3 regions of the Anoxybacillus eryuanensis genome follow, and region 3 is predicted to be linked to each of the others. Evidence: predicted binding sites of a transcription regulator. Region 3 holds the regulator's gene; each other region holds the start of a gene.
What was found. Region 3 encodes Rex, which represses fermentation and respiration genes when NADH is low (regulators of the CRP and FNR family bind a similar motif). Its sites were predicted from a motif close to TTGTGAAATATTTCACAA; they were not measured.
Positions count from the first base shown of each region.

Region 1: qoxA (cytochrome aa3 quinol oxidase subunit II) is a predicted target of Rex. The motif match lies at 1,662-1,679, and genes of this name have one in related genera.
Region 2: HNQ84_RS06740 (formate/nitrite transporter family protein) is a predicted target of Rex. The motif match lies at 1,837-1,854, and genes of this name have one in related genera.

Region 1 covers NZ_JBPODS010000005.1:99,798-103,083, forward strand. Annotated here, with positions in the region: gene qoxB (cytochrome aa3 quinol oxidase subunit I) at 1-676, opposite strand, end outside; gene qoxA (cytochrome aa3 quinol oxidase subunit II) at 666-1,640, opposite strand; gene HNQ84_RS07690 (aldehyde dehydrogenase) at 2,018-3,286, opposite strand, start outside.
Region 2 covers NZ_JBPODS010000004.1:75,239-78,524, reverse strand. Annotated here, with positions in the region: gene treR (trehalose operon repressor) at 1-378, shown strand, start outside; gene rpmG (50S ribosomal protein L33) at 541-690, opposite strand; gene speE (polyamine aminopropyltransferase) at 789-1,637, opposite strand; gene HNQ84_RS06740 (formate/nitrite transporter family protein) at 1,879-2,697, shown strand; gene purU (formyltetrahydrofolate deformylase) at 2,791-3,286, shown strand, end outside.
Region 3 covers NZ_JBPODS010000021.1:3,915-7,200, forward strand. Annotated here, with positions in the region: gene HNQ84_RS13825 (ABC-F family ATP-binding cassette domain-containing protein) at 1-1,245, opposite strand, end outside; gene HNQ84_RS13830 (redox-sensing transcriptional repressor Rex) at 1,473-2,108, shown strand; gene HNQ84_RS13835 (YdiK family protein) at 2,118-2,291, opposite strand; gene HNQ84_RS13840 (CPBP family intramembrane glutamic endopeptidase) at 2,288-3,025, opposite strand; gene groES (co-chaperone GroES) at 3,251-3,286, shown strand, end outside.

The DNA of each region.
Region 1 (3,286 bases), on a different contig from region 3:
ACGTAAACATCGGCATTTTCATTAATGTCATGCCAGGTGCACGCATTTTTAAAATTGTGACGATAAAGTTAATCCCCGTCATTAACGTACCGAGCCCTGCAATTTGCAACGCAATTGCATAGTAGTTGTTTCCGATTCCTGGACTAAACTCTTTTCCAGCTAGCGGGAAATACGATGTCCACCCTGCATCTGGTGAGCCACCAACAACGAACGAAATGTTAAATAACATCGCCCCGCTAAAAAATAACCAAAAACTAAGTGCGTTCAACTGCGGAAACGCGACATCGCGCGCTCCAATTTGCAAAGGGACAACAACGTTCATTAAACCGATTAAAAATGGCATCGCCATAAACAAAATCATAATCACGCCATGCGTTGTAAAAATTTCGTTGTAATGTTGCGCATCTAAAAAGTTCATTTCTGGACGAGCCGTTTGCGCCTTCATTAACAAACCGTCCATTCCACCGCGGAAAAACATAAGTACACCAGATAAAATGTACATAATCCCGATCTTTTTATGATCGACGGTCGTTAGCCATTCGCGCCATAGCCAACCCCATTTTTTAAAGTACGTTAATCCAACAACGATCGCAACGGCAGTCAACACAATCGCAATTTGTGAACCGACAAGAAGCGGGTCTCCCCCAACAAGCATTTCATTCCACTTAATGCCCATGATGTTCACCTCCGCTATCACTCTCTAAAGCTTGTTGTTCATCTTCTTCGTTACAATTGGATGATGAACTAGATTTATAGTTGTCTTCATCAGTAAAAGTTTTTCCTTGATACCCATGGCCACGATATAGCTCTGGGTTTGTGTACGTCTTGGAATGTGCATCCGCATGATTCACCCATTGTAAATGCGTATCCACAAACGTGAGTCGGCCTAAATGGGTCGGCAACAATAATTCCTCATATTTTTCTTTCGTTAATTTCGGTGCCTTTTGTTTTACTTCTTGCACCCATTTTTCAAACTCTTTTGGCGTTTGCGCTAACACTTCAAACTGCATATGCGCATACCCACGTCCATTAAAGTTCGTATTTCGTCCTTCATACGATCCTGGGCGCTCCGCAACAACGTACAATTCCGTTTCCATTTTGTTCATCGTATATTTTTGCCCAGCTAACGCTGGTACCCAAAACGACTGCATTGTCGATGCAGAGGTCATTTTGAATAGCACAAGCCGATTCGCTGGAATGTTGACGTAGTTTACGGTTTCAATATTTTGTTCCGGGTAGCTAAAAATCCATTTCCAATCTGCCGACGTGACATGAATGACAAGTGGCTCTTGATCTTCGTACCCTTTCGGTGGTTTTTCTAAATCGTATAACGTTCTAACTGTCGGAATCGTTAATGCAATAACGATTAAAATGGGAATAACTGTCCATACAATTTCAAGCACCGTACTTCCGTGTTCCTCAGGTGGCTCCTCTCCCTTTCTCTCAGGTCGATCGCGATATTTCCATACGATATAAGCGAACAAAGCAAATACAACGACAACGACAAGAAGCATCCACCAAATCGACCAGTTAATCAACTCCGTAATGCTTCGAGCAGCTGGTCCTTGCGGCTGAAACACAACCATCTCACAGCCTCCAAGGAGCGGAAGCAACCCCACAATCCAGAACTTCCACTTCATCTCTCTTCACCTCAACAAAAATTGTGATTCATTGAACAAAAAACCAAATACAAAACGAACGAATTTAATTAACTTTGTAGTATTAACACTATTGAAATGATTTTAACATGTATTGTAAAAATAATTGTGACGAAAAAAGGAAGGAAGAAACTGCATTGCGGGGGAAACAAAAAGCAAAATCATTGACAAAAAGAAAAACACTTTTCTCGACATCAAAAAATGAGCGAGAAAAGCGTTATCTTTTACATAATACATGGAAATAAAAAAAGAAATCGGTTGTTCATCTGAAATCTTGTCACATTTTCGTTAAATTTTTTTCGAAATTTGTTCAAATTTATTGTCCAAAAACAAAAAAAGCGCCCATGAAGAGCACTTTTTCATCTCAACAGCTTCCGCACCCATTTGAGCGCATTTGGAAAGTTTGGATAGCGCAACGGAATATCGAATTTCGTTGTTTGTTTTAATACGCTTTTGTAGTGCGAGAAGGCATCAAAGCTTGCTTTCCCATGGTATGTACCGATGCCGCTTTGTCCAACACCACCGAAAGGCAAATGAGGATTGGCAACGTGTACAACCGTATCGTTTATACAACCACCGCCGAAACGAACTTGTTGCAATACTTGTTGTTGCACATCGCGATCTTCTGAAAACAAATAAAGCGCAAGCGGCTTTTCGTAATCGTTGATCATTTGAATCGCTTCATCAACCGTCCCAAACGTAAGAATCGGCAATATCGGCCCAAAAATTTCTTCTTGCATAATGTCATCGTCCCACGTCACATCGTCTAGCAACGTCGGCTCGATCCAACGTTGCTCAATGTCATACGTTCCACCATGTACAACAATACCATTTGTTAAAAAACGAACGAGCCGTTCAGCATGACGAACAGTAACAATGCGACTATATGTATCTTTGTGACCATATAACTGCTCTATATACTGCTTCATTCGCTCAATCAACAAAGATTTAACAGAAGCATGGACGAACACATAATCTGGAGCAATGCACGTTTGCCCGGCGTTTAAAAATTTTCCCCATACGATTCGCTTGGCAGCTAAATCAATATGCGCGGAAGCATCGACGATCGCAGGACTTTTTCCGCCGAGTTCTAATGTGACAGGCGTCAAATGCTTTGCAGCAGCTGCCATGACGATTTTTCCGACCGATACACTTCCTGTGAAAAAAATATGATCAAAGCGCAAATCTAACAGCTGTTGGCTAACGTCTACCCCTCCTTCCACAACAGCAACATACTCCTCTGGAAACACTTCTGAAATGATTGTTTTCAGCAACGCCGACATTTCTGGCGTATATTCAGACGGCTTCACTACCGCGCAATTTCCTGCGGCGATCGCGCCGATTAACGGGCTTATCGCAAGCTGAAATGGATAATTCCATGGCGCAATAATTAAACTAACGCCATATGGCTCTGGATATATGTAACTTTTTGAACCAAAGTGCGTTAACGGTGTCGGCACACGTTGCGGTTTCATCCAATCGCTCAGTCGCTTCGTGATAAAACGAATCTCTTCGTAAACGATGCCGATTTCCGTTGTATATGCTTCAAGCGGTGATTTATGCAACTCTTTTTTTAACGTATCGGTAATTGTCGGTTCATATTTTTGTATCGTTTCTTTTAATCGTGT
Region 2 (3,286 bases), on a different contig from region 3:
CATGTCACGGCACGAGAAGATATTTGGAAAGTTGTGCGCGTGCGAGAAATTGAAGATGAACGCATTATTTTAGACAAAGACTTTTTTAATAAAAAATTTGTTCCATTTTTGTCTAAAGATATATGTGCGCGGTCCATTTATGAATATTTGGAGAAGGAATTGCAATTAAAAATCAGCTTTGCGAAAAAAGAATTTTTTGTGGAAGAATGCACAGAAGAAGATCGTATGTATTTGCATTTAAAACAATATACACACGTTGTCGTTGTAAGAAATTATGTTTATTTAGACGATGCGAGTTTGTTTCAATATACAGAGTCCCGTCATCGTCTTGATAAATTTCGATTCGTTGATTTTGCGCGGCGCATTCATTTGCATTGAAAATAATGGTGTGGGCTCAAGAGAGCGGTAATGCTCTTATCTGGGGAAACATGAAAAAAGAGACCACCACGAAAACCCAGTAAAACCAAGGGGATTCAAAGGTGGTCTCTTTCACATACTTCAGTGAAGTTTCATTGAAAAGGGACTTTTGAGTCAGCCCCATTATTTTGTTTCACGATGTAATGTGTGGCGTTTCAAACGTGGGCAATATTTTTTTAATTCAAGTCTTTCAGGGTTGTTGCGCTTATTTTTTGTTGTTATGTAGTTACGATCGCCAGTTTCTGTACATTGTAAAACGACTTTCACACGCATAGGGGCACGCTCCTTTTAAAGAAAATAGTAATCATTACGCTTTGTATCGTAATATAAAAAAACACTTTTGTCAACAATCGTAGCCGGAATGATTCCGACTACGATTGAAGATGCTCTTTCATAAATTGTGGCAGACAAAAGCATTGGCTTAATACATCAGCATTTACGTATTTCGTTTGTTTTGCAAATGTGGTAAGGCGCTCAAATGAAACAGCTTGTTTTGCGCCAAGAGTAAAGCTCCATAGGCCACCAGGATATGTCGGAACAGTAGCCGTATATACGTGAACGTGTGGGAATAAATGACGAATGTTTGTATATGTTTGTTTTAATACGTCCATATGGAAAATTGGCGATTGGCTTTGACAAACCATCATTCCATCTTCTTTGAGTGCTTCATGCACACTTTTATAAAAATCATATTCAAATAATACTTGAGCAGGGCCGATCGGATCAGATGAGTCAATGATAATGACATCGTACGTATTCACGTGATCTTTAACGAATTGAACACCATCTTTATATACATACTGCACACGTGGATCTGAAAGATTTCCCGATACTTCAGGTAAATGTTCTTTACAGGCTTGAACAACAAGTTCATCGATTTCGACGAGATGTATTTCTTCTACCTCTTCATATTTCGCCACTTCACGAGCTGCTCCACAATCGCCCCCACCAATAATTAAAACTTTCTTTGGCGACGGATGAAGAGAAAGAGGAACATGTGTAATCATCTCATTGTAAATATGTCCATCAATAGAAGTTGTTTGTACAACTCCATCAAGCACAAGCATTCTTCCAAAGTCGTATGAGTCCAAAATCATTACATGTTGAAATGGTGAACGCTCTGAGTAAACGATCTCTTTAATACGATAACTAATTTTTAAATTTTCACGCTCATCTTCTGTTAACCATAGCTGTCCGTTTTGCTCTTTTATGTAGTTCATAGCTTCCTCCTCTAACAATGTATTTTGCACCTTTTTTATATTAATACATTTGTGCATGAGTTTGCAAAGGATGAGAACAATAGTTGAAAAAATTGCAATAGCCATTTTATTCGCAAACGTTTACAAAAATAAAGTGTTGACAGTTCTTTTAACATTTACACAAACGCATTGAAAAACAGAAAAAAGAGGAGTAGGATAAATGTGAAAAACATCACAAAAGAGAAAGAGAAGTGAGAGAACAATGGAAGCTTTACAGACATGTAAAGAGCTCGCATTAAAGAAGCGATCCATTTTGCAAAAATCACCGCTTCAATACGTGATTCGTGCTGCTTTAGCAGGTGTATATATCGGGTTTGCTCTTATTCTTTGTGTTCGTTTGGGTCAATATTTTTACGAGACACATTCACCAGCAACATATTTAGTAAGTGGCATCTTTTTCGGTATTGCCCTTGTTCTTATTATGTACGGAGGGGCAGAGTTATTTACAGGGAATACAATGTATTTTACTGTGAGTACGCTTCAAAAAGAAACAACGATCGGAGATACGCTTCTCAACTGGATAATGTGTTATGGTGGGAACTTGCTTGGTGCGATTTTCTTTGCCTTTTTAATCGCACAGTCGGGTATTTTTCACGATATTCCGACGGATCATTTACTATTTGCGATTGCATTGAAAAAAATGCATGCAACAACGACACAATTGTTTGTCAAAGGGATTTTGTGTAACTGGCTTGTTTGTTTAGCTATTTTTATTCCGATGCAAATGAAAGAAGATATCGCAAAAATATTTGCGATGATTTTAATTGTTTTTGTCTTTTTTGCTTCTGGATATGAACACTCTATTGCAAACTTTGTTATTTTTTCACTTGCTTTGGCTGTTCAACACCCAGATACGATTCATGTGGCAGGAATGATCCATAACATCGTACCTGTAACGCTTGGGAATATCGTTGGTGGCTCATTATTTATGGGCGCGTTATACACGTATCTTTCATCTAATAAACAGTCTACTCCTGCGTGGAAAGGGGCGTTTGGAGTAAGAAAAATATTGAATAAGTAAAAAATAGTCGGGATATGTTCTCGACTATTTTTTTATTTGTTATAATAAATGCTATTATTTTATCTCATTTTTCTGTTTACGGGGGGAGTTACAATGTATTTTCAACAAAAACATGTCCAAAAGTTTATGGATAAATATGAAGATCGGGCAAGGTTACTTATTTCATGTCCAGATCAACCTGGGATTGTGGCAGCCGTTACCACTTTTCTGTATGAACAAGGGGCCAATATTGTGGAGTCGAGTCAATATTCGACAGATCCTGAAGGTGGTACATTTTTTTTACGAATCGAGTTCGACGCCCCAAATATATCGAAAAGAAAAGAAGCGATAGAAGGAGAATTTGCAACAATAGCGCAACAGTTTGAAATGAAATGGCGATTGAGTTTACATACGCATATGAAAAAAGTGGCCATATTTGTTTCAAAGGAAGAGCATTGTTTATTAGAATTATTATGGGAGTGGCAAGCGGGAGAGTTACTTGCAGATTTCGCACTAGTTATCAGCAATCATGAGCACATGAGAGAAATAGTGGAGTCGTTTGGCATTCCGTACTATTACATACCTGTGACAAAAGAAACAAAACAGGAAG
Region 3 (3,286 bases):
TAATCGATCTTCATCCCACAGCTCGTCGATAACGCGTTTATTAGACGTTAACTCGGCTTGTTCTTGATCATAATAACCGATTTGTACGTTTGTTCCGTAACGCAGCTCCCCTTGTTTTATAGGAAGTCGTTTGACGATCGTTTTTAGAAGAGTCGATTTTCCAATGCCGTTCGGTCCAATCAGTGCAATACTATCCCCGCGAGTGATGCGAAATGAAAGATTTTTTGCGATGATGTGATCGTAACCGATCGCTAAATTGTTGGCTGTTAGCACATCATTTCCGCTTGGCCGTTCGATTTCGAAACGAAATGATGCCGATTTCTCATCACCAAGCGGCTTTTCGATGATGTTCATTTTTTCTAGTTGCTTTCTACGGCTTTGTGCCCGCTTTGTTGTTGAGGCGCGAGCGATATTTCGTTGAATAAAATCTTTTAATTTTGTGATTTCCTCTTGTTGTTTTTCGTACAATTTCAGTTGTTGTTCAAATTGCTCCGCCCGTTGATGTAAGTAGCTTGTATAGTTGCCGACATATTTTTTTATTTTTGTGCGCGACAATTCGTACACTTGTGTGACGATTTGATCAAGAAAATAGCGGTCGTGCGAGACGATGAGAATGGCTCCTGTATAGTTTTTTAAATACTGTTCAAGCCATTGTAATGTTTCCATATCTAAATGGTTCGTTGGTTCGTCTAAAATAAGTAAATTTGGCTTAGTCAGAAGTAGTTTTCCTAGCGCTAGTCTCGTCCGCTGTCCGCCGCTTAATGTTGATACTTTTGTTGTATAATCGTACTGGGAAAAGCGAAGGCCATGAAGAACAGAACGAATATCTGCTTCATATTGATAACCGCCTTTTTCCTTAAATTCCGTTTGTAAACGATCATATTGCTCTAATAGTCTTTCGTAGTCAGCATTATGCAAGCTCATTTGTTGTTCTAGTTCACGCAATTGCTTTTCCATTTGTTGAAGCGGGGCAAAAACATCGAGCATTTCGTCCCAAATAGAGCGATGAGCTTGCAAACCTGTATATTGATCTAAATAGCCGATTGTCACATGTTTCGGCTTTATAATTTCACCTGTATCGTATGACAATTGGCCAGCAATGATTTTTAATAATGTTGATTTTCCTGCGCCGTTTCTCCCAACTAGAGCAATGCGATCTTTTTCTTGTATTTCAAGTTTTATGTCTGATAAAACTTGTTCAGCTCCATATGATTTGGATAGTTGGTTTATTTGTAAAATGATCATCATTTCTCACCTCAATCTTCTTTTGATAGTGTAACGCACTTTCTTCATGTTCGGCAATACTAGTGTGTGAATAACAAATTTGACAAAAATAATAATAAAGGGTACAAAGGAAAGACAGAATGAAAAAAATAGTGTATAGTTTAAAAGTGGAGAGAACTTTTTCGATGTATAGGAGAGAAAAATGAAAGCGCTAACTATTTGTGAAAGGAAATGTGGGGGATTGACTCGTGAACAATGAACAACCAAAAATTCCGCAGGCGACCGCAAAGCGACTACCGTTGTATTATCGTTTTTTGAAAAACTTGCATGCATCAGGAAAGCAGCGTGTATCTTCAGCGGAGTTAAGTGAAGCTGTAAAAGTCGATTCAGCAACGATTCGCCGTGATTTTTCATACTTTGGTGCGCTTGGAAAAAAAGGATACGGATATAATGTGAATTATTTGCTGTCGTTTTTCCGTAAAACGTTAGATCAAGATGAAACGACAGAAGTCGCGTTATTTGGAGTCGGTAATTTAGGGACGGCATTTTTGAACTACAATTTTAGCAAAAACAATAATACGAAAATTGTGATGGCGTTCGATGTAGATCCAGATAAAGTCGGAACAGAAGTCGGAGGAGTTCCAGTTTATCATTTAAATGAATTGGAAGAAAAACTCGGTGGAATTACGGTAGCGATTTTAACTGTTCCTGCTCAGGTTGCTCAGCCGATTACTGACCGACTTGTTCAAAAAGGCATTAAAGGAATTTTAAACTTTACGCCTGCTCGTCTGCATGTGCCAGAGCACATTCGTGTTCATCATATTGATTTAGCGGTCGAATTGCAATCACTCGTTTACTTTTTAAAACATTACGGAAATGAGTAAACCTCCCGTTTATGAGCGGGAGGTTTTTTTCAATAAAGAGCGAATCGCTGTTCCAAAATCAAATGTTGCAATTAGGATGAATAACATCGTCGTTACATCCCAAATACCATCATCGGCACTATCCACAGCAAAATAAGTAAATAAAATTCCCATTAGAAAATAAAACAACGGTTCGGATTTCATGAAAACAGCCTCCAAATCACGAATTGCATTTGTTCTGCTTCGCGCATCATTTTTTCAATTTCTTCAGCGAATAATGTTTGAATGGCGACGACAAAGGTGTTCATGAGCACATGGGCCACAATGGGTACGAGAATACGTTTTGTTTTGACATATAAGAACGCAAATACAAATCCCATTGTTGCATAAAGAAGCAAATGCTCGAATTCTAAATGAACAACAGCAAATAAAAGTGAACTGACAAGGGCTGATAAAAGAAAGTTATATTTTTCATACAACGTCCCAAAAATAATTTTTCGAAAGATGATTTCTTCTAAGATTGGTCCAACGATCGAAGTGACAAGCATAAGTGCTGGTGTGAGCTTTACCATTTCGACGATGCGTCGTGTGTTTTCGGATCCCATTTCGACACCAAAGAGGTGTACTTCGATGTTTGCTGCAATGCCTTGAGCGAAAAGAGCGAGCAAAAACCCCCCAATTGCCCAAAAGATCGACGTTCCAATTGATGCTTGATGGCGATCGTACGAATACTTCATATCTTCTTTCATGAAATAAAGAACGAAAAAAAGAGCAATCGAAAAACTAATAACAGCCCAGTAACCAGAGGCGATCGAAAAAGCTACTTCTTTATTTGATGCGTTAATAAATCCGCTATGTGCGAGCAAAGGAACGCCAACTAAACTGGATAGTTGCATAGCAATGTATGTAATGATGACAAACCAATATTGCTTTTTCACATGTTCAACCCCTTTTTGCAAAATGAGTACTTTTTCATTTTACCATATTTTTTGTATGAATTTCGAAAGGAAAGACATAATGAAAAAGGGAAACATTTAGTGAAAAATTTTTAACTTCCTACTTGCAAAATTGAAAAAAGTTCATTAATATAATAAGTGTGTTAGCACTCAATAATAACGAGTGCTAATAACGGTACGAAAATCTAATTAAGGAGGTCGTTTGCCGTGTTGAAGCCACTAGGTGATCGCATTGTCATTGAA